3 regions of the Halomonas sp. HL-93 genome follow, and region 1 is predicted to be linked to each of the others. Evidence: predicted binding sites of a transcription regulator. Region 1 holds the regulator's gene; each other region holds the start of a gene.

What was found. Region 1 encodes LexA, which represses DNA repair genes until DNA is damaged. Its sites were predicted from a motif close to TACTGTNTANNTANACAGTA; they were not measured.
Region 2: ruvA (Holliday junction branch migration protein RuvA) is a predicted target of LexA. The motif match lies at 5,444-5,463, and genes of this name have one in related genera.
Region 3: uvrD (DNA helicase II) is a predicted target of LexA. The motif match lies at 3,098-3,117, and genes of this name have one in related genera.

Annotation. Positions count from the first base shown of each region.
Region 1 is NZ_LT593974.1:1,840,287-1,847,969, forward strand. Features, by position in the region: gene GA0071314_RS08490 (ribonuclease J) at 1-876, opposite strand, end outside; gene purU (formyltetrahydrofolate deformylase) at 1,139-1,993, shown strand; gene lexA (transcriptional repressor LexA) at 1,996-2,658, opposite strand; gene GA0071314_RS08505 (TetR/AcrR family transcriptional regulator) at 2,915-3,592, shown strand; gene GA0071314_RS08510 (L,D-transpeptidase) at 3,570-4,094, shown strand; gene nagZ (beta-N-acetylhexosaminidase) at 4,152-5,177, shown strand; gene GA0071314_RS08520 (hypoxanthine-guanine phosphoribosyltransferase) at 5,210-5,788, shown strand; gene ppsR (posphoenolpyruvate synthetase regulatory kinase/phosphorylase PpsR) at 5,806-6,639, opposite strand; gene ppsA (phosphoenolpyruvate synthase) at 6,867-7,683, shown strand, end outside.
Region 2 is NZ_LT593974.1:2,041,896-2,049,578, forward strand. Features, by position in the region: gene tolB (Tol-Pal system beta propeller repeat protein TolB) at 1-896, opposite strand, end outside; gene tolA (cell envelope integrity protein TolA) at 896-2,122, opposite strand; gene tolR (protein TolR) at 2,136-2,573, opposite strand; gene tolQ (protein TolQ) at 2,586-3,260, opposite strand; gene ybgC (tol-pal system-associated acyl-CoA thioesterase) at 3,329-3,721, opposite strand; gene ruvB (Holliday junction branch migration DNA helicase RuvB) at 3,718-4,755, opposite strand; gene ruvA (Holliday junction branch migration protein RuvA) at 4,791-5,399, opposite strand; gene ruvC (crossover junction endodeoxyribonuclease RuvC) at 5,530-6,084, opposite strand; gene aspS (aspartate--tRNA ligase) at 6,156-7,683, opposite strand, start outside.
Region 3 is NZ_LT593974.1:4,061,331-4,069,013, forward strand. Features, by position in the region: gene GA0071314_RS18905 (TRAP transporter substrate-binding protein) at 1-181, opposite strand, end outside; gene GA0071314_RS18910 (phosphate-starvation-inducible PsiE family protein) at 290-769, opposite strand; gene uvrD (DNA helicase II) at 848-3,046, opposite strand; gene hexR (transcriptional regulator HexR) at 3,267-4,124, opposite strand; gene GA0071314_RS18925 (PA3496 family putative envelope integrity protein) at 4,377-4,595, shown strand; gene GA0071314_RS18930 (sodium-dependent transporter) at 4,698-6,041, opposite strand; gene GA0071314_RS18935 (DUF72 domain-containing protein) at 6,201-7,055, opposite strand; gene hglS (2-oxoadipate dioxygenase/decarboxylase HglS) at 7,252-7,683, shown strand, end outside.

The sequences.
Region 1 (7,683 bases):
AGGGTGACGGCCCTGAGCAAGCCGTTGAAGCGCAGCACGCGGCTCGCCTTGGCTGCCTGTGGCAATGACGACGACTTCATCGGGGGGGAGGTAACCGAGGTCGTGGGCGGGCACTAACGTCGGAAAATCGTCCAAATAGCCGAGACCGCGGGCGACGCCTACCATGCGTTCCATTGAGCGTCCCATCAAACTAACACGCCGTCCGCACTGATAAGCTGCGCGCCCAATTGCCAACACGCGGGCTAAATTACTGGCGAAGCAGGAAACAATCACTCTGCCTTCGCAGGCGGCGAGCGTTGCGGCAAGTGCTCGGGCGACATCACCTTCGCTGCCCGAGTGGCCTGGCATCGGAGCGTTAGTGGAATCGCCTATCACCAAGTCAACTGGCGCGAGTGCCTTGAACTGTGCTTGATTGATCGGCTCACCGATGATCGGCTCGGGATCAAGCTTCCAGTCCCCGCTATGCAGCACGCGGTAGAGACCTGCCATGACGATCAACGCGCAGCTCTCGGGTATTGAGTGAGGAACCGCCAGATAGCGAAGGATGAAAGGGCCGCTTTGCAAGGCCTCACCGGGCTCGACTACATGGATGGCGGCGCTGCTGAGTTGATGCTCGGCAAATTTGAGACGCAATAAGCCTGCCGCCAGGGGCGTGGCATAAATGGGGCATTGCCAGTGAGGCCAGAGCCAGGCAACTGCGCCAATATGGTCTTCATGCCCGTGGGTGATATACAGCGCTTTAGGCGCGATGCCCAATGCTTTCGGCGTCGCCAGGTTGGGGACTTGGAGCGGAGCGTTGGGTAAATCCTGACGAATCATCATGCCGCAATCCACGGCGATCCAGTGATCCTCGTAGCCATATAGCGTCAGATTCATGCCAATCTCCCCACAACCGCCTAACGGCAAGATGCGCAATGGGGGGCGACGACGGGGACGAATATGAGCGCGCGGTGGATGCATCAGAGTAATAAAGCCTAAAAAATAATTCCTCAACTATACGGTAAGCGGCGGTCGGCTAACAATCATCGCCGTGACAGTCGATGATTGCGGGCGTCGCATTGGGTACACTAGACGTTTGTTGAATGCCCATGGACGGCCATGACAATAGCCGCGTGGTAAACCGTTAAGAGTAATGACTATGTCGCATTTTTATCGTTTAGTGGTGTCCTGCCCAGACCAGGTGGGAATTGTGGCGGAAGTATCGAGTTTTATTGCCGCGCAAGGCGGGTCTATTACTGAGGCTAGTCAGCATTCTGATCTGCAAACCGGGCGTTTTTTTATGCGCTACGAAATATTAGCGGATTCATTGGGTATGTCGGCGGAAGCGTTACGTTCGGCCTTTGAACCTGTGGCTGCGCAGTTTGATATGCAGTGGGCGTTGGTCGATACCCAGAAGCGTCGGCGGGTCGTGTTGATGGTATCGCGAGAATCACATTGTTTGGTTGATTTACTCTACCGCTGGCAGGTAGGTGAGCTTGATTGCGATATTGTTGGCGTGATATCGAATCATGATGATATGCGGTCGTTAACCGAGTGGTACGGTATTCCCTATCACCATGTTCCCGTGGATCCCAAGGATAAACCAGCGGCCTTTGGGCAAGTGCAAGCGCATATTGACCAAGCGCGAGCAGACTGCGTGGTGTTGGCCCGCTATATGCAAATTCTGCCGCCAGCGTTGTGCCAGCGCTATGCGGGGCAGGTGATCAATATCCACCACAGCTTTCTGCCCTCATTTGCCGGTGCCAAGCCGTATCACCAAGCCTATGAGCGCGGTGTAAAGCTAATAGGCGCAACTTGCCATTACGTTACCCAAGAGCTGGATGCGGGACCTATCATTGAGCAAGACATCCACCGGGTCAGTCACTGTCATACACCGACGGCTCTGGTGCGCTTTGGGCGTGACGTGGAAAAAGCCGTGCTAGCACGAGGTCTTCGTTGGCACTTGGAAGACCGCGTGCTGGTGCACGGTAATAAAACCATCGTGTTTAGCTAGCGTTAGCCAAGCGCTTGGCCATTGCCACCGCGGATAACGCCGACGCCCACACCTTCGATTTCGAGTGGCTGGCTACGTAGGTCGATCTCGATCGGGGCAAAGTCGGTGTTTTCCGCGATTAAAGTGACGTGATGGCCTTCGCGTTTAAAACGCTTAACGGTCACTTCATCTTCCAGGCGGGCAACGACAATTTGCCCATCCCGAATGTGCTGGGTACGGTGTACAGCGAGCAGGTCGCCTTCCAGAATGCCGATGTTTTGCATTGAAAGCCCGCGCACACGTAACAAATAGTCCGCTTTGGGCGTGAAGTAGTCGGCGGGTAAGGGGCAGTAGCGGTCAATGTGCTCGGCGGCCAGGATAGGACTGCCTGCCGCGACTTCGCCAATAATAGGTAAACCCGTCGCCTGATCCGTTGCTGATGGTTGGGTATCAAGCGTCTCCTGGGGCTCTTGGTTGGGTAAGCGGATACCGCGGGATGTGTTGCGGATGATGCGTATGACGCCCTTGCGCTCAAGTGCCCGCAAATGCTCTTCTGCCGCATTGGGCGAGCGAAACCCTAGCGCTTTGGCGATTTCGGCCCGGGTAGGCGGATAGCCAAACTCGGCCATGGTTTTGACAATAAAGTCGAAGACATTTTGTTGACGAACAGTTAACGGCCGCGACATACCAGCCTCCAATTGAATAAGTGGGCAAGACAGCGTCTGTTTACCTTTTGGCTATGTGGTTAAGTATACAGTATGTTTCCCTGTCCAGTATATCTTTGAGTTAGTCTGGCTAACAACCTGATGTATAAGGAGATGCGGTTGCGCTACAGGTGCGTCTTTTATCGCCAGGTAAACGTTGAGAGCTATCTAGCGATAACGTAGTATCCTAGTTTGTTTAAAACAGCCGTTTTTATGGACCGTTTTTATGGAGAGCAGCATGGCTCAATCGGATACGGTGACGCGCATTCTAGATACTGCGGAAGTGCTCTTTGCAGAGCGTGGTTTTGCCGAGACGTCCTTACGCAATATTACCAGTAAGGCGCGAGTCAACTTGGCCGCGGTGAATTATCACTTTGGCTCTAAAAAAGCGCTTATTCAGGCGGTATTCGCGCGTTATCTGGATCCGTTTTCGCAGCGTTTTCATAGTGCTCTAGACGATCTTGAAGCTCGCTATGAAGGGCGCGATATTCCCCTTGAGGTGCTGCTCGAAACCATGGCGACAACCGTGCTGACGGTGCCCGCTGAGCGCAATAGCCTAAAAGTCTTTATGCGTTTGCTTGGCCTTGCGTACAGCCAAGCCCAGGGCCATTTGCGCCGCTACATTCAGCAAGAATACGGGGATGTCTTTAGCCGATTCACTGATTTAGTGCGCCGCGCCACTCCTGATTTGCCGGACGCCGAGCGCTTTTGGCGGCTACACTTTATGTTAGGTACCGTCATCTTTACGCTTTCGGGACTGGATGCGCTGCGCGATATTGCTGAAAAGGATTACCACCAGCACGTCACGGTGCGCGACTTGGTTCGCCGCCTTCGACCGGTGGTGGTGGCGGCAATGAACGCGCCGCTACCTGACGAGAAAGACATTGAGAATCATGCAGACACCGTCGCTCATTGAGTTGCCTCCCCGCCAGGCGTTATGGCTCGAAATTGCCATTCAGGCACAGCAGTTACGTGCCTGGCAAGGCGATGTATGTCGCTATGAGTGTAATATTTCCACCGGGCGTGCCGGCGTTGGGTGTCAAGACGGGAGTGGGAAAACGCCTATTGGCTGGCACTATATTCGCGCCGCGATTGGCGGTAATGCCCCGGAAAACGCCGTGTTTAAAGGCCGTCGCTGGACGGGGGAAGTGTTTAACACTGAGATGGCTGCTGAGTTCCCTGAGCGAGATTGGATTCTGACGCGCATTCTATGGCTATGTGGACTTGAATCGGGGTTAAACCGTGGCGGCCTGGTGGATTCGCAGCGTCGTTATATTTATCTGCACGGTACGCCGCCGGATCAACCAATGGGCCAGCCAGCCTCGCATGGTTGTGTGCGTTTGCGTAATGACGACCTCCTTTGGCTCTTTGAACAGGCCCCACCCGGAACGCCTGTCTGGCTTCACGACAGGCATTGATCGTTGGATTCACGCTAATCATCGTCTAGTATTGGCGCTTTTTTTGGACATCCCGCTATGACACATCCATTAGGCTCGGTCATGTTGGACCTTGAGGGGACCACGTTGACCGCTGCAGACCGGCAGTTGCTGAAAACGCCCGCGGTGGGAGGCGTCATCCTATTTTCGCGCAATGTCGAAGACGCCTATCAGGTACGTCGATTGTGTGGCGAGTTGCGCAAGTTACGGCCTGATTTGTTGTTGGCAGTGGACCAGGAGGGCGGTCGCGTTCAGCGCATCAAGGAAGGATTGACGCGCCTGCCGCCGATGGCGCGTCTCGGTGAGTATTATCAGCAGGATCGCGCGGCGGCGCTTGCCTTTACCCAGGATGTTGGGTGGCTACTGGGCATGGAGATGGCCGCCTGCGGCTTGGATATTAGTTTTGCCCCCGTGCTGGACGTTGACAGCGGATTGTCCAGCATGATTGGTGATCGCAGCTTTGGCCCTGAGCCCGAGCAAGTCAGCGAATTGGGCGGGGCGTTAGTGGCGGGGCTTCATGACGCCGGTATGGCGGCGGTTGGCAAGCATTTCCCAGGGCATGGCGGCGTGGCGGCGGATTCGCATCTTGCGCTGCCGATTGACGATCGCTCGTTTGAAGCCCTGAAACAACACGATCTGATTCCCTTTAGCGCTCTGGCGAAAAAGCTCGATGGAGTCATGCCCGCGCATATTGTGTACTCGGCCTTTGACTCGCGACCCGCTGGTTTTTCGCCTAGCTGGCTTGGCATGCTTCGCCAGTCGCTGGAGTTTAGAGGTTGCATCTTTTCAGATGACTTGAGCATGGCTGGTGCTCATCAAGCCGGGGGGCCACGCGAACGTGCGGCGGCTGCGTTGGCAGCGGGTTGCGATATGTTGCTGGTATGCAATGATCGTAATGCGGCGCTTGAAGTGGTGTCCGCCGTCCCCGCACCCCAGTCCGTCCGGCCTGGAAAACTTCGCTATAAGCGTGCTCGGCCAGACTTGGATGCATTGCCCGCGCTCAGCCGCTGGCGTCGCACGCATGCCCAGCTTGAGGCAATGGCGACCCTGTCAACTGGCAATTAAAGACCGTTTTTACCCAGCAGGTTGGAATTTTAATGGCAAAGCTAGATAAAGAAGCGCTCGCGTCGCTCGACTCCATGCGCGAGCTAATGGACAACGCCGACTGTTTGATTTCCCAGCAGCAGGTGGAGCAGGCGCTGGACCGTATGGCCGAACAGATCAGCGACGATCTAGGCGATAAACTGCCGGTTTTTTATTGCGTCATGAATGGCGGGTTGATTACCACTGGTCACTTGTTAACCCGACTGGGGTTTCCCCTTGAGGTGGATTACTTACATGCCACGCGCTACCGCAATGAAACCCGCGGTGGTGAGCTGTTCTGGCGGGTGTCGCCGGAAATCCCCATGGCCGGACGGCACGTGGTCATCGTCGATGACATTCTAGATGAAGGGACGACATTGGCTGCGATTCTGAATTACTGTCAGGAAGCGCAAGCGGCCAGTATTACCACGGCGGTGCTGGTCGATAAGCGTCATGACCGAAAAGCAGTCCCTGGTTTAAAAGCGGACTATTGCAGTCTGGAAGTTGCCGACCGTTACGTGTTTGGTTTTGGCATGGACTACAAAGGCTACTGGCGTAATGCCCCAGGGATTTTTGCACCCAAGGGCATGTGAGCCTGCGATTTCCGGGGTTAGCGGGGCGAAAAACGCCGCGCTAACCCGGTTTCGGCAATCATGCGAGTGGATATCTCTTCCACTGAGAAACGAGTGGCATCGATGTAAGGCACATGCAGTCGTCGATACAACGCTTCGGCCTGCTCAATTTCCTGCATACATTGATCCATCGAGCTATACCGACTATTAGGTCGGCGCTCGTTGCGGATCGCCGCCAGACGCCGTGCGTCAATCGTTAGGCCAAATAATTTGTGCCTGTGGGGTGCGAGTGCCTTGGGCAGTTTTAGCATCCCATCTTCATCCAGGTCGTCTTCTGTAAGCGGGTAGTTGGCGGCGCGAATACCAAACTGTAAGGCCAGATAGAGCGAGGTAGGTGTTTTGCCGCAGCGCGATACGCCTACCAGGATGATATCGGCTTTATCGTACTGATGGGTGCGCGCCCCATCGTCGTTATCCAACGCGAAATGCACTGAGTGAATGCGATCCATGTAGACGTCGTCGCTACCAATCGAGTGCGTTCGCCCCACGCTATAGGACGAATGGGTGGCGAGTTCCTGCTCCAGAGGTTCAAGAAACGTAGAGAAAATATCTACCTTGAAGCCGGAGGCTTGACGAATCACGTCGCGGATTTGTTGGTCGACAATCGTATCGATAATAATTGGCCTTTGGCCGTCGTGGACCGCCGTGGCGTCGATGATCTGAGCTAAGGCCTTAGCTTTTTCCACGGTGTCGATATAAGGCTTGGTTTGCATATTGATCTCGACATCACTGAATTGGGCTAAAAGGCTCCTGCCCAGACTCTCGGCGGTAATGCCGGTCCCGTCCGAAATAAAAAAAGCCGTGCGCTGCATGGTATTCGCTCCCCGTAACGTTGCGCATATTGTGTGCTGGGATAGCGTTGGGCACAACTGTGCTTGATCGGTGACTACAACAAACGCTCAAAAATGCCACCTGTTGTAAAAATCCTCCACTCTCTTCGCTATTAGACTAATGGCGAATACGCAGAGGCGGTGCTAGGGTGAGCGCATTCATCTTCAGCGGTTGACATGACCGCTGGCCTATTGAGCGAGGGGGTTGCGTGAACAATTACATTCTATGGTTCGATCAACTGGGCATGGCCGACGTCGAACGCGTGGGTGGTAAAAATGCCTCGCTTGGCGAAATGATCTCCAATTTATCCGGGGCAGGGGTTACCGTTCCCAGCGGGTTCGCGACGACGGCTCACGCCTACCGCGAATTTCTTGCCCATGAGGGACTCAATGAGCGTATCAACCAGACCCTGGCGCGTCTCGACGTTGATGACGTTAAGGCGCTGGCTGAAGCGGGCAAAATGATACGCCAGTGGGTCATTGATACGCCGTTACCCCCCACCTTTGAAAACGAACTGCGCGCTGCGTACGAGACGCTTCAGCAGCGTCATCCTGCGTTAAAAGCCGCGGTGCGCAGCTCGGCCACCGCTGAAGACTTGCCCGATGCCTCCTTCGCTGGACAACAGGAAACCTTCCTCAATATCGAGGGGTTTGACAATATCAAGCGTGCTGTCCACGAAGTCTTTGCGTCACTGTTTAATGACCGAGCGATTTCTTACCGGGTTCATCGTGGGTATGCGCATGAGAATGTTGCGCTGTCGGCGGGCGTGCAAAAAATGGTGCGCTCTGAAACCGGCGCGTCGGGCGTCATGTTTACGTTGGACACCGAGTCGGGTTTCCGCGATGCGGTATTCGTTACAGCGTCTTGGGGGTTAGGCGAAACCGTTGTGCAAGGGGCCGTTAACCCAGATGAATTCTATGTTCACAAGCCGACCCTGGCGGCGGGGCGCCCTGCGGTACTTCGGCGTAACCTGGGTTCAAAACTGATCAAAATGGTCTATGGCGAAGATGCCAGTGCGGGTAAAT
Region 2 (7,683 bases), 200 kb from region 1:
AGGCTATTCCCATCCGGCGACCAAGCAGGCTCGGTATCGATACTGCTGCTATCTGTGACGCGAGTTAACGAGCGATCAGCGATCTCCATGATGTAGATTTCCGGCTGGCCGTCTTTTGACAATGACATGGCCAATCGACGGCCATTTGGTGACCATACCGGTGCACCATTAATGCCCTCAAATGATGTAATCCGCGCACGATTACCGCTGTTCACTTCCTGAATGTAAATTTCCGGGCGTTCGTTTTCGAACGATACATAGGCAAGTTTGCCACCGTCCGGCGACCAAGCAGGGGATAAAATCGGTTCATCTGACGTTAGAATCTGTTGGCTATCGCGCCCATCAGCATCCGCAACGTATAGGCCATAATCCGTATTGTCGCCCACTCCTTGAGCGGTCACATAAGCGATACGCGTAGAGAAGGCACCGCGAATATCGGTGATTTCTTCAAAAATTTGATCGCTAATGTAATGAGCGGCGCCACGCAGATCATCTTCGCTGGCGTTAACGGTTTCGCTCATCATGCGCTGCTGTCCGCTGATATCCATCAGGTCGTACTGCAGGCGATAGCCATCATCGGTTCGCTCGGCTTGGCCCACTACCAAGTAACGAACATCCAGCGAACGCCAAGTACTAAATTCAACGTCGTCAGCTTCGCCTGGTTGCTCGAACATAGAATCGCGATCAAGGGGATCAAAAAAACCGCTACGATCCAGATTGTCATGGATAATTTGTGCCACGTCTTCGGGCATGTCATCGGAGCCTTGGAACGGAACCACGCCTATCGGTAGCGCCTCATCACTGCCACGGGTGATTTCAATGGTCAGGTTTGCGCTAGCAGCAGTACTCATTGCAAGCAACAAACAGAATAGCCATACCTTACTTATGGTGTGCATCAGCGAACATCCCCCGGGGTAAATCGCAGATTGAATTGACGTAAATTACGCTGCTGTTCGGTCGGCAACTCACGCAGTTCACCGAATGGCGCTGCATGCTCTACCGCCTGCATCGCCGACCGATCAAAGTTGCTATCGCCGCTGGACGAGACCACCGACGTTGCCAGTACCTCACCAGATGGGCCGAGCCTGACTTGAAGCGTAGCACTCATTGAGTCGCTTGCCTCAGATGGGATAATCCATGCCTGCTCGACCGCACGTTTGACTATCGTTAAGAAACTATTGGCTGCCTCTTCAGCTTGTTGTGCCTCGGCAGCGGCCTGAGCCTCACCTTCTAACTGGCGTTGCATAGCTTCTTCCGCCTCTTCCTGACGACGCTGCTCTTCGGCTTCACGCTCACGTTCGGCCTCGGCTTCCGCCTCTTCCTGGCGGCGCTGCTCTTCAGCTTCACGCTCACGTTCGGCCTCGGCTTCCGCCTCTTCCTGGCGGCGCTGCTCTTCAGCTTCACGTTCGCGTTCGGCCTCGGCTTCTGCCTCTTCCTGGCGGCGCTGCTCTTCGGCTTCACGTTCACGCTCGGCCTCGGCTTCTGCCTCTTCCTGGCGACGCTGCTCTTCAGCTTCACGTTCGCGTTCGGCCTCGGCTTCTGCCTCTTCCTCGCGGCGCTGCTCTTCGGCTTCACGTTCGCGTTCGGCCTCGGCTTCTGCCTCTTCCTGGCGGCGCTGCTCTTCGGCTTCACGCTCACGCTCGGCCTCGGCTTCTGCCTCTTCCTGGCGGCGCTGCTCTTCGGCTTCACGCTCACGTTCGGCCTCGGCTTCCGCCTCTTCCTGGCGGCGTTGAGCCTGCGACTCGGCTTCGGCTCTAGCGGCCTCTAAGGCTTGCGCTTCGGCTTCAGCAGCTTCCTGCTCTTCAGCAGCTTCCTGTTCGGCCGCCGCCTGCTCTTCAGCAGCTTCATCTTCGGCCTCCGATGTATCGGCATCAGGTTCTTCAGTGGTTTCATCAGCCGCCTCCATTGCCGCCGACTGATCATTTGCCTGCTGAGCCTGATCGGTAAAAGCCTCAGTGCTGACCAGCGTTGCCTGCACAATCGAAGACGAGTCCGGCTCTGCATCGCGTTCCGGCCAATGAATTATTGATATCAGCACGATCAACAAGTGCACTGCAATCGCGAAAACGGCTGGCCAGGTATAGCCAACGTCTTGAGGGTCACGAGGTGTCTTTACAGCCATGCCCTGGGTACCCTCACTCATCCTGTGGTGGCTCAGATATGAGCCCCACATTTGCCACACCCGAGCGCTGTAGGTTGCTCATTAATACCACTACTTCGCCGTAAGCCACATTTTGATCGCCCCTGACCATCACCGGAGTATCAGGCCGCTGTTCTAAAACGGCGCTCACCCGGCGTGTAATGTCATCGCGAGAAACTTGGGTCGACTCTTCTCCTAAGCTGAGATGGTATTGCCCTTCACGGTCGATGGAAATAATGATCGGGTCATTGTCTTCTTGACTTTCCATCGGTTCAGAGCTCACCTGGGGCAGCTCCACATCTACCCCTTGATTTAACATGGGGGCGGTAATCATAAAGATAACCAGCAGCACCAGCATGACATCAATAAAGGGGACAACGTTGATTTCACCCATGGGCTTACGCTGTCCGCCGCGTTTAAACGGTCCTTGCATGGGGCAACTCCCTTAGCTTGACGCGCTATCACGCCCTTGCAGATTACGGTGCAAGATAGCGTGGAATTCTTCGGCGAAATCTTCGTATTTACCTAATAGGCGACCGGCAGTGTTAGAAAGGCGATTGTAAAAAATCACCGCAGGTATCGCGGCAAACAGCCCCATCGCCGTGGCGATCAACGCCTCTGCAATCCAGGGAGCTACCGTTGCCAGCGTGGCTTGCTGGGTCATCGACAGCGATTGAAAAGACCCCATGATCCCCCAAACCGTGCCAAACAGCCCAATATAAGGACTTGCGGAGGCAACTGTCGCCAGGAACACAAGGTGTTGCGTCAAACGGTCTTCCTCACGTGACCACGCTACCCGCATACTGCGCTGCACGCCCTCCAAGATGGTTGGCGTGTTGCGCGTTTTGGGCATCAAACGATTGAATTCACGGAATCCAGCTTGGAATATGTGCTCGGCACCATGACGGGGATCGTCGGCCGGGATATCACGGTAAAGCTCATTTAAATCAACGCCTGACCAGAACGTTTCCTCAAACTGCGCATATTCTTTTTGAGCGCGACGAAGGGCTATGCCGCGTTGAAAAATCACTATCCACGAGAGAATAGACCCCACCACTAACAATAGCATGACCAGCTGGACCACAATGCTGGCGTTCATGATCAGGTGTGGAATAGACATGGCATTATCGTTCACAAGTGCCCTCATCAATATCAATAAATGTGGAAATAACGTGCCCGCATCGTGCGTTAGATTACCGATTTGAGCGCAGACGGCCATGCCACTGGACGGAGATGCTGCGCGCTTAAGCACGCTATCTCGACCGTGGCGGCGCAAAGACGTTCCTTTTCCCGCCATACGTGCTGCTCAAATGTCATCCGGCAGCGGCCAATGCTGACCACTTTGGCAGTCACGTCAAGCGCATCGTCCAACCGCGCAGGCTTGGCATAATGACAGGACAAGCGATATACCACTAGCTGCGTGCCTGCGTCTAGCAGCGATTGTTGATCAAGTCCAAGAGATCTCAACCATTCGCTGCGGGCACGCTCCATAAACTTCAGATAGTTAACGTAGTAGACAATCCCACCGGCGTCTGTATCTTCCATGTAAATGCGAACCGGCAAGCAAACGGATTGACTCATGGTCGCTGTTCCCCTTGGGCTTCAATAGACGCCTCATGTGGGGCACGCTCAAAATGCAACCATGCTTGCCGGGTAACGACTCGTCCGCGTGGGGTGCGCATCATCAGTCCTTGCTGAATCAAGTAAGGTTCAATGACATCTTCAATGGTATCGCGTTCTTCGCCAATCGCCGCGGAGAGCGAATCGACGCCGACTGGTCCACCGTCAAATTTATCGATCATCGCCAGCAAAAGCCGCCGGTCCATATGATCTAAACCGTGGTGGTCGACATTGAGCATGTTGAGCGCTGCGTCTGCCAGCGTAGCATCAACCGTACCATTACCCTTCATTTCGGCGTAGTCGCGTACACGGCGCAATAGCCGGTTAGCAATTCGCGGCGTGCCCCGTGAACGGCGCGCCACCTCTACGGCACCATCATGATGAGTCTCTACGCCAAGCAGCTTTGCAGAGCGAGTGACGATCTCAGTGAGCTCTGTCAGGTTGTAAAACTCAAGTCGCTGAACGATACCAAAACGATCGCGTAAAGGTGAAGTAAGCAGCCCCGCTCGGGTAGTGGCGCCCACTAAAGTAAAGCGTGGCAAATCTAACTTAATCGAACGCGCAGCTGGCCCCTCTCCAATCATGATATCGAGTTGAAAATCTTCCATCGCCGGGTAAAGCACTTCTTCCACAACGGGAGATAAACGATGGATTTCATCGATAAACAAAACGTCACCGGGCTCTAAGTTAGTAAGCATCGCGGCCAAGTCACCCGCGCGCTCTAGTACCGGTCCTGAGGTAGACTTGAGCCCCACACCCATCTCAGCGGCGATAATGTTGGCCAAGGTGGTTTTACCCAAGCCTGGTGGGCCAAATACCAGCGTATGATCAAGGCTTTCTTCACGTAGGCGCGCGGCGCCAATAAATATTTCCAGCTGCTCGCGAACGCGGGGTTGGCCAATATAATCTTTAAGCCGTTTGGGGCGGATCGCATAATCGATGCGGCCTTCACCCTGCTCTGGCTCAGCGGCAATCAGTCGATCGTGCTCTAGCATAAGCGCTCTTTTTTACGTCCGTGGTTAAACCGCGATCAGCCTTTCATACGCTGCGTTAGTGCCGCTTTAATAAGCGCTTCGGTAGATTGGGAACCATCAAGATCCGCCAACATTCTTGAAGCCTCAGTTAGTTTATAGCCAAGGCTTACCAAAGCCGCCTCCGCGTCTGCCACGCTATTGCGGGCAGCCGCTTGCCCATTGGTCGCTTCAAGAGGTAGCGAGGCACCGCGTCCGCTTTCCCAATTAGGGAAACGGTCGCGCATTTCAATGATCAAGCGCTCAGCGGTTTTCTTACCCACGCCAGGGAGCTTGGTGAGTGCCTTGCTATCGTCATCTCTTACACAACGCATAAAGGCGTCTTCGTCCATGCCTGACAAAATAGCCAGAGCCAATTTTGGCCCCACGCCGTTAACTTTGATCAAGGCGCGAAACAGGGCGCGCTCATGCTCTCGACCAAACCCATAGAGCAGATGAGCGTCATCGCGGATGCTTAAGTGGGTATACAAAAAAACGCGCTCACCTACCATCGGCAGCGCGACTAGCGTCGTCATCGACGTTTCCAGCTCATACCCCACTCCCTGTACATCCACTACAATCCAGGGTGGTTGCTTGTCTATTAACTGGCCTTGAAGCCGTCCGATCATATTTACGCTCACGCTAAGCAAAATCAATCACTACTATAAAGCGACTCTGTACAAGTGACCAGTAGTTAGGGTCTGTTGTGACTTCAGCGCAACCATGAGCGAAACGTCAATAGACCCTAGCGCTTGATCATCAGAGTCGCCAGCGCCCCGCCGAACGTCGACGCCCTCCCCCTCGGGTTGATAGCGCCTGAGGAGCCTGACTGGCGTACGCATGGGTCAGCGCAATAGCCAAGGCGTCGGCAGCATCGGCTTGCGGCGAGGCCGCAAGGTGCAAAATTGCCGCCACCATATGCTGTACTTGCGTCTTATCAGCGCCACCTTGGCCGGTTACGGCCTGCTTGATCTGCCGGGCGGCGTACTCCTCAATCGCCAAGCCGTGGTTGGCCATACACACCAATGCCACCCCTCGCGCTTGTCCCAACTTCAGCGCTGAATCGGGATTTTTTGCCATAAAGACGCGCTCTATCGCCACTGCATTCGGCCGGTGCAATCCCACCACCTCGCCAAGCCCAGCGTATATTTGCGCTAAACGCTGCTCTAGAGCGCCTTCAGCAGTACGAATGCAACCGCTGGCAACATACTGGGGAATCAATCCCTCTAGCTCAATAACACCATAACCAGTAATACGTGAGCCAGGATCAATACCCAGAATGCGCACCGGCGAGGAGGCGGAGGGTGTCTGCATGTAACAGCACTCAGGTTATCCATACAAAAACACCGACGCCTAAGCGCCGGTGTATAAGGGCGACAGAACACTTATTCAGCGTTGGTTTCCGCTTTGGCTTTTTGGCGTAAACGAATATTCAGGTCTTTCAACTGATCTGAACTTACCTCGCCCGGCGCGTCGGTCATCAGACAGGCGGCGCTCTGGGTTTTCGGGAAAGCAATAACTTCACGGATGGTTTTGGCACCGGCCATCAACATCACTAAGCGGTCTAGACCAAAGGCCAGCCCACCGTGGGGTGGCGCGCCGTATTGAAGCGCATCGAGTAAGAAGCCAAATTTCTCCTGGGCCTCTTCCTGACCGATACCCAAAATATCAAATACCGTGCTTTGCATGGTTTGATCATGGATACGGATCGAACCGCCGCCGAGCTCCGTACCATTAAGCACCATATCATAGGCTCGGGATAGCGCGTTCGCCGGGTCTTTCTTGAGAGCTTCAGGTGAGCAGGATGGCGCGGTAAAGGGGTGGTGTAACGGGCTTAGTCGACCGTTAGCGTCCGCTTCGAACATTGGGAAGTCCACTACCCACAGAGGAGCCCAGGCTTGAGTATACAAGTTGAGGTCCGCGCCAAGTTTAACGCGTAGCGCACCGATGGCTTCGTTGACGATACGAGTTTTGTCAGCACCAAAGAAAATAATATCGCCGTCTTTAGCATCAACACGATCGAGCAACTCCTCGACCACGTTTTCCATGAACTTCACAATCGGTGATTGAAGCCCCTCAAGCCCTTTAGCGCGCTCGTTAACCTTGATCCAGGCGAGCCCCTTGGCGCCGTAAATACCGACAAATTTGGTGTATTCGTCGATTTCCTTGCGTGACAACGAAGCGCCGCCGGGTACTTTTAGCGCAGCAACTCGACCGTCGGAGGCGTTGGCTGGACCTGAGAACACCTTAAAGTCGACCTGCTGCATCAGGTCATCAACGTCGGTCAATTCAAGCGGGATGCGCAAATCTGGCTTGTCTGAACCAAAACGGTCCATAGCTTCCTGCCAGGTCATGCGCGGAAATGTGGCTAACTCGACATCAAGCACTTCCTGGAAGAGCTGGCGAATCATGGATTCGGTAATGTCCATGATGTCGCTTTCTTCGACGAATGAGGCCTCAATATCGATTTGCGTGAACTCAGGCTGACGATCGGCGCGTAGATCTTCATCACGGAAACATTTGGCAATCTGGTAGTAGCGGTCAAACCCCGCCACCATCAATAACTGCTTGAATAGCTGAGGTGACTGCGGCAGCGCAAAGAAACTACCTGCATGAGTGCGGCTTGGCACCAGGTAGTCACGGGCCCCTTCCGGCGTTGCACGCGTCAATACCGGCGTTTCAATATCCAAGAACCCTTGGTTTTCGAGATACGCACGGACATTGTGCGATATGCGAGAACGCAGACGCAGCTTGTCGATCATATCCGGACGGCGTAAATCGATGTAGCGATGCTTAAGACGCACCTCTTCACCGACTTTGCCATGCTCATCAAGCTGAAAAGGCGGTGTGACAGCGGTGTTAAGCACTTCGACGTCTTTTGCCAGTACTTCAATCATCCCTGTCGGCATGTTG
Region 3 (7,683 bases), 1.9 Mb from region 1:
CCACGCGGCGGGCGAAGTCGTTGGCACCGGTACCTAACGCGGGAAAGTTTTTTGGCCATGAGGTGACCATGTCCCAGGTATAGGTTTCGTCGGCGCGGGCGCGAGACGTAGATACAAAGGGGGCAGCAGCAGCCCCAGCGACGCCAAGGCTGGCGGTTTTGAGAAAGTGACGGCGTTGCATATTGAGCAAGACTCCAAGAGTTATCACGCTGTTGTTATAGGGGCGCTGGGTGCGCCTTATCCGCCAGCCAGTATGCGATAAAGCGAATTTTTCCCGCAAGCTTTATGGTCAATCGTCGCTCGCATCTTTCATGCGGTTGGCATGCCGAACCAGCCAGTAACAGCCACCGAGGGCCAACACCGCTGCTGCCAGCGCACCAATTTGCCAGGGGTCGATGGTTTCCATGTCCAGCACCATAAATTTGCGTACCAACGCCATAATGGCAATCAGCACCACGATTTCGACGTGGATAAAGCCTTTGCCGCTGGTCATCGTGCGGATGATCGAGTTATTGAATTCCATGGCAATCAGCACGGTAAGGATCATGTCGAACAGCGCTTGAAACACGCGGTAGTCGAAGGGGTCGCGGCTTTGAATGAATAATAGCTGCACTACATGAATGACCAGATGATACATGGCGACCAGCACGGCCCCGCCGATAGCGAGGGCCAGTACCAACGATACCATGCGCTCAAAACGATGGTAGCCGCTGAGTTCTGACCAGCCGTTGCACACTTCGGGGAATAGGCGTTTCAAGCGTTGTTTCATAAGGTCCTCTGCACGGCGCAATGGGTGCGTGAGTATAGGCGCAAGTAATGGCGCGTGAACGTCCCGGTCACGGGCGGTTTACAGAGGCGTTAGCTTAGCAAATCCGAGCACCAGCCATTTAACGCCTTCGCCTTCAAAGCTGACCTGCACCCGGGCACGGGCACCCTCGCCTTCGGCGTTGAGAATGACCCCTTCACCAAAGACCGGATGCTCCACCCCCTGGCCGACATGCAGGCTGGGCAGGTCGCCGTGGCTTTCGACGCTTTGCTGGGCAAAAGCCGTGCGCGAGGCGGTAACCGGGCGTGAAATATGCCCACGCAGGCGTACTTCTTCGAGCAGGTGCGGCGGCAGCTCACGTATAAAACGCGAAGGCCGAGGAAACACCTCTTTGCCGTGCAGGCGGCGGGTCTCGGCGTGGGTTAAGTAGAGTTTTTGCATTGCCCGGGTAACGCCCACGTAGCACAGGCGGCGCTCTTCCTCGAGCCTACCTGGCTCTTCCAGCGACATCTTGTGAGGAAATAGCCCTTCCTCGACGCCGGCAATAAACACCACGGGAAATTCCAAGCCCTTCGCCGAATGCAGCGTCATCAGCTGCACGCTGTCTTCGAACTCTTCGGCTTCGTGATCGCCGGCGTTGAGTGCCGCTTCGGATAAAAACGCCTCCAGCGCGGCCATGCCCTCACCGGCTTCAGGGGTTTCGAAGGCATCGCCGTGGGTAAACGCCCGTGCGGCGTTGACCAGTTCTTCGAGGTTTTCTACCCGTGCCTGGCCTTTCTCGCCGCGTTCGCTTTGGTGGTGCTCAATCAAGCCCGTTTTGGCGGTGACGTGGTCGATGATGTCATGCAGCGGAAGTCCTGAAACGTCGTTGTCCAACGCCTCAATCAAATTGGCGAATGCCTGCACCGCGTTGGCTGCGCGGCCTTTCAAGGTGCCATCGTGTATCGCGTCGTGCAGCGCCTGCCACAGCGGGATGTTCTGTTCGCGGGCGCGTAGGCGGACGATTTCCACCGTACGGGTGCCAATGCCCCGGGTGGGGACGTTAATTACCCGCTCAAGAGAGGCGTCGTCGTCGCGATTAAGCAATAGGCGCAAATAGGCCAGGGCGTTTTTAATTTCCAGCCGCTCGTAGAACCGATGGCCGCCGTAGATGCGGTAGGGCATCCCCTGGCGGATCAGTGTCTCTTCCAGCAGTCGCGATTGCGCGTTGGAGCGGTAGAGAATGGCGATATCGCGGCGGTTCAGTCCTTCATCGACTTTCTCTTTGATGGTGTCGACGATGAAGCGCGCTTCTTCAAGGTCGTTAAAACCGGCGTATATCGAGATGGGTTCGCCCTCGACGCCTTCGGTCCATAGCTGCTTACCCATGCGTTCGCTGTTGTGACTGATCAGCGCGTTAGCGGCGTCGAGAATCGCGCTGGTCGAGCGGTAGTTTTGCTCAAGGCGGACGGTGTGGGTTTGGGGGAACTCCTGCTCGAAGCGGCGAATATTCTCGACCTTGGCGCCACGCCAGCCGTAGATCGACTGATCGTCGTCGCCGACCACGGTCATCGGCGTCTGCATGCCGGTCAGCAGTTTGAGCCACGCGTACTGAAGCGTATTGGTATCTTGAAACTCATCGACCAGTAAGTGGCTGAATCGCTCGCGGTAATGCGCCAGCAACGCCGGGTTGTCGCGCAATAGCTCAAGGCTTCTGAGCAGTAACTCGCCGAAATCGACCAGCCCGCCGCGTTCGCAGGTTAGCTGATAGCGCTCGTAGAGTTCGCCCATCTGGCCTAGGTAGGCATCGCCGTCGACGTTGACCTGATGGGGCCGCAGGCCTTCTTCCTTGCAGCCGGAAATAAACCCCTGCACCTGGCGGGGCGGGAAACGCTCGTCGTCGATGGAATAGTCTTTGAGCAGGCGTTTGACCAGCCGTAGCTGGTCGTCGGCATCAATGATCTGGAAGTGTTGTGGCAGTCGCGCATCTTGCCAGTGGGTGCGCAGCAGGCGGTGGGAAATTGAGTGGAAGGTGCCCACCCACACATTTCGCAACGATAGCCCCAGCAGCGCTTCCAGCCGGGTGCGCATTTCGCGGGCGGCCTTATTGGTGAAGGTCACGGCAAGCAGCGCATAGGGCGACAACCCTTCGGCTTGCATCAACCAGGCAATACGGTGCACCAGCACACGGGTTTTGCCCGAGCCTGCGCCCGCCAGTACCAACAGATTGCCTTGCGGGGCGCTAACCGCTTCACGCTGGTCGGAATTAAGCTGATCGAGTATCGCCGTGACGTCGTCCATATAAGCCGCTGCCGGGTCGAAAAATGGGCGGTCAGTTTAGCACAGCCATTGAACTGGCTGTGCATACAGGTATGACATCTTCACAACTCACTACCGAGGGCAGGTCTCCGCGAGGGCGCTACTTTCGCCATCTGACCGCCATGGCTGGCGGAAATGCCGGAAATGTCGGGAACATTTTCCGGCCATGGCGAAAAAACCTCGCTTCAACCTTCCCTAAGACTTATTGGGAGTCTTCCGGGAAGCGCAGCGAGTTAAGGCTTTTCTTAACCGATTTGAGCTGTTCGGCGAGCTTCGGGCCGCGGGTTTTGGCCACGCCCACCGCGAGCACGTCGACCAGTACCAAATGGGCGATGCGTGAACTCATCGGCGTGTAGATTTCGGTGTCTTCGTGCACGTCAATATACAGCGGCAGGGTGACTTCTTCCGCCAGCGGCGAGTCGCTGGGGCACAGGCCAATCACCGTCGCGCCCGCCTCCCGGGCTAGCCGTACGCTTGCCACCAGCGCCTTGGTGCGCCCGGTTTGCGAAATGGCCACCACCACATCACCTTCTTTGAGCGTCACCGCCGACATGTTCTGCATGTGGGGGTCGGCGTAGGCCGAGGTGGAAATCTGTAACCGAAAAAATTTGTGTTGGGCATCAAACGCCACCGCGCCTGACGCGCCATAGCCATAAAACTCGACGCGATTGGCCATCGCCAGCGCATTTACGGCACGGCCCAGGGCATCGTTATCGAGCCGGTCGCGAACCGACAGCAAGGTGCCTACCGTCGAGTCGAAAATGCTATGCGAGAATTCGGCGACTGAATCGCTATCGTTCATCGAGAACTGGGCAAATTGGCTGCCGGTGGCCAGCATTTGTGCCAGCTGCAATTTAAAATCCTGAAAGCCATTGCATCCCAGGGCGCGGCAGAAACGCACCACGGTGGGCTCGCTGACTTTCGCCTCGGTAGCGAGGTCGACGATCCGCATGTGGATCACTTCTTCGGGATTGCGCAGTACAAACCGCGCCACTTTCTGCTCGGAGCGGCGAAAGTGCTCCATGCGGCGTCTCATTTCATCGAACAGGGCGCGACTCACGTTTAGCTCCTTAATCAAGCGGCGCAGCGTTATATGCTAGGCGTGCGACCAGTATGCCTGAGTGACGCACTAAATGGGCAAGCAAGCATTGCGCCCACGTTAGTTTGACACGGCGTTAGATGACGGTTTTTTGAATTGGTCATCATTTTGTCAAGTAGGTTATAGTAAGAAATGAAGTGTCGCACTGCATCATCTAACAGTCGTCACCGATGCAGGTGGACGAAGGCATATTCACCTGGAGGAACGTCGATCATGCGAAACGTCGAACGCATCACCTCGGTTAAGAGCGAACTGCTCGATATTTTCATGAGTATGGAAGTAGACGAACACGCCCAACGGCGGCGTAGCGCAGCGCAACGTAACCTGCGCGCGCGTCGAGGCATTGAACTACACCGGGAATTTCAAAAACTATCGCAGGATATCGCTCCCTTGCCAGACGAAGATGAACGGCAAGAGAGCGAACTGCACTGAGAAATGTACTAAGCGGCCATGCCTTAAGGGAAGCTAAGCCGTTTTAGAGCATGCTAATTATAGGCGCTTGGCCCTGCTACGCGCAGAGCCAAGCAGACCCTATTAAAGAAAGCCGGTGATGAACACCACGATAACGCCAATCGGTGCGATAAAGCGTGCCACGATGTTCCATACGCTGGTTCCTGTCGCGGATAAGGCAAGCTCTTGCTCGACGCTTTTGCGCTCCAGACACCAGGCGACAAATACTATCGCGCCAAGACCGGTGAGCGGCAGCAGAATCTTCGCCGTAAAGGTATCCAGCAAGTCGAAGATATTCAGCCCAAAGACCAAAAATTCTGACCATAGGTTGAACGACAGCAGTGCCGCGACGCCCAACAGCCAAACGGCAACGCCGCTAACCAGCGTCGCGGTAATACGTGACAGCGATGTGCGCTCTTCCAACATTTCGACGGTTGGTTCCAGCAGCGAAATCGCTGAGGTGAGCGCAGCAAAGGTCAGCAATAGGAAGAACATCAGCCCCAGTATGGCGCCACCGGTCATGCTGCCGAATGCGATAGGTAGCGTGACAAAGATCAATCCCGGGCCTTCGCCAGCGCTTAAGCCGTTGGCAAACACAATCGGGAAAATCGCTAGGCCAGCTAGCAGCGCAATGACGGTATCAATAATAATGACCGTGCGCGCCGTGCTCAGCAGGTTAACGTCTTCGCCGAGGTAGGAGCCGTAGGCCATCATAATACCCATGCCCAGCGAGAGCGTGAAGAATGCCTGGCCCATCGCGGCCAGTACCACGCCGCCATCCAGTGCGCTCCAGTCGGGGCTGAACATAAACGCCAGGGTTTCACCAAAGTGGCCCGTGGTCATGCCGTAACCCACCAGAATCAGCATCAAAATGACCAGTGCCGGCATCAGTGAGCGCACCGCACCCTCCAGCCCTTTGGTCACACCTCGGGCGACAATACCCACCACCAGCACCATAAAGGCGCTGTGCCATAACAGCAGCGTCCCGGGGCTTGCCAGCATGCCGTTGAAGATCTCACCAACGCTGTCGGAATCCTGGCCGCTAAAGGTGCCAATCACCGAGCTCAAGGTATAGTTGAGCGACCAGCCACCAATCACGCTGTAGAACGACAGGATCAAAAAGCCGGCCAGGACGCCGCTAATACCGACCAGCGCCCACCCTTGGGACTTGCCGTTTTTCTTGGCCAGCTCTCGCATACTGTCGATGGGGTTTTTCTGGCCGCGCCGACCGATCATCCACTCAGCGAGCAAAATAGGCACACCGACCAGCGCCACGCAGGCAAGGTATACCAGCACGAACGCGGCACCGCCGCTTTCACCCACCATGTAGGGGAATTTCCAGATATTGCCTAGGCCTACTGCAGAGCCTGCAGCTGCCAGCACAAAGGCCATTTTCGATGACCACTGTGCATGTGCAAGTTTTGCCATACATCACCTGTTAATTAATTGTAATGAGACTGTTGTCGGCGCGTTGCACCGCTATTCGAAAAACCACAGACAGAGGATTGCCTACGTTATTTTTCGAAAGTACGCGCAATTTATCCGATCAGTGCCTTGCATGCCAGTCAGCATCGCTAAAAAGGCAGGCTAAAATAGCTGGCTCTGCTTTTCATTGGCAAACGGGCCAAGCGGTGGTAAAGGCGTAATGTCATGGACGGCGCTATAGAGCATGCGGGCTAACGCGGGGGACTCCCGGTTATCCGCTGTATGCACAAATAAGAAAGGGGTTTTCCCCTGATTTATCCACAGGGAAAGACGTGATTTCCAGGCATTGAAGTAGTCAATGTTAATGGTTTTGTCAATATGGCCAATAAAGCGAATGATAGGATGATCTGCTGTCGAAAGCACGTGTAATGGGAGTTTCGGCTTTTCTTGCTGAGCATGGGCAAGCCCGGGATGGCTATTGGCCGACGTCGAAAACAGCGGGCGGACGTCGAGCATCACGCGGTTGGCTCGATAAGTTATCAACAGGCGGTTAAGGGCTTGCTCAGCCGTTCCCTTGTGGAAAAAAACAGGGTGTCGGACTTCCACGGCGCAGGCTAAATGAGCAGGCCAATCGGCGAGAAGGGCTTCCAGCTGCGGTAACTCATCGGGGCCAAAATCTCGGGGAAGCTGGACCATTGTGGGGCCTAACCGATCGTGAAGCGGGGCTAGGGCGTCTAAAAAGGCCCAGGCCTCTTCTAAGCGCGTTAAGCGCTGATCGTGGGTGACGCTAGCGGGAAGTTTGAAGCAAAAACGAAAATGCGCGGGCGCCTGGCGTGCCCAAGCCGCTACCGTTTCTGGCTTTGGGGCACCGCTATAAAAGGTGGTATTGCCTTCTACGCTGGAAAACACCGCCGCATAATCGCTGAGCAGGTCAGTTTTGGCGTGACGCGGATAGAGCGAGCCCAGCCAATCCGTGTTGGCCCACATGGGCAAGCCGATATAAAGCGGGCACGTCATGGTATTGAGTCTGCCTCAAGGAAAGTGGTCATTAATGTAACAGCCGGGCGCGTGACCTCCCAACGCTGCCGACCGATACCGATGGCATTTTGATGAAGCTAAGGGCGGAAAATATGCAATTGTCGGTGAAACAGGCGCGGTACTATCTTATCAAGCTCATACTTACCCAGTTCTTATTGCTTTCAAGGAGCGCACGATGAGTGCAGCGCACGTCAGCAGCGACGACATTCGCGATCAGTTTTCCAAGGCAATGTCGGCCATGTACCAGCAGGAAGTCCCGCAATACAGTGCCCTGCTGTCATTGGTCGCGTCGGTGAACGAAGAGGTGCTGGCTGCATCCCCGGCGCTGCGTGACACGCTAGTAGCGAACAACGATTTGGCGCGCATTAGCGTTGAGCGTCATGGCGCGATTCGCGTTGGCACAGCTGAGGAACTTTCCATGCTGCGGCGCATGTTCGCGGTGATGGGGATGCAGCCCGTTGGCTATTACGATTTAGCCGCCGCAGGCGTACCGGTACACTCTACGGCGTTTCGACCGGTCGACGATGCGGCGCTTTCGCGCAACCCCTTCCGTGTATTCACTTCTTTGTTGCGCCTGGAACTGATCGACGATCCCGCGCTGCGCGAG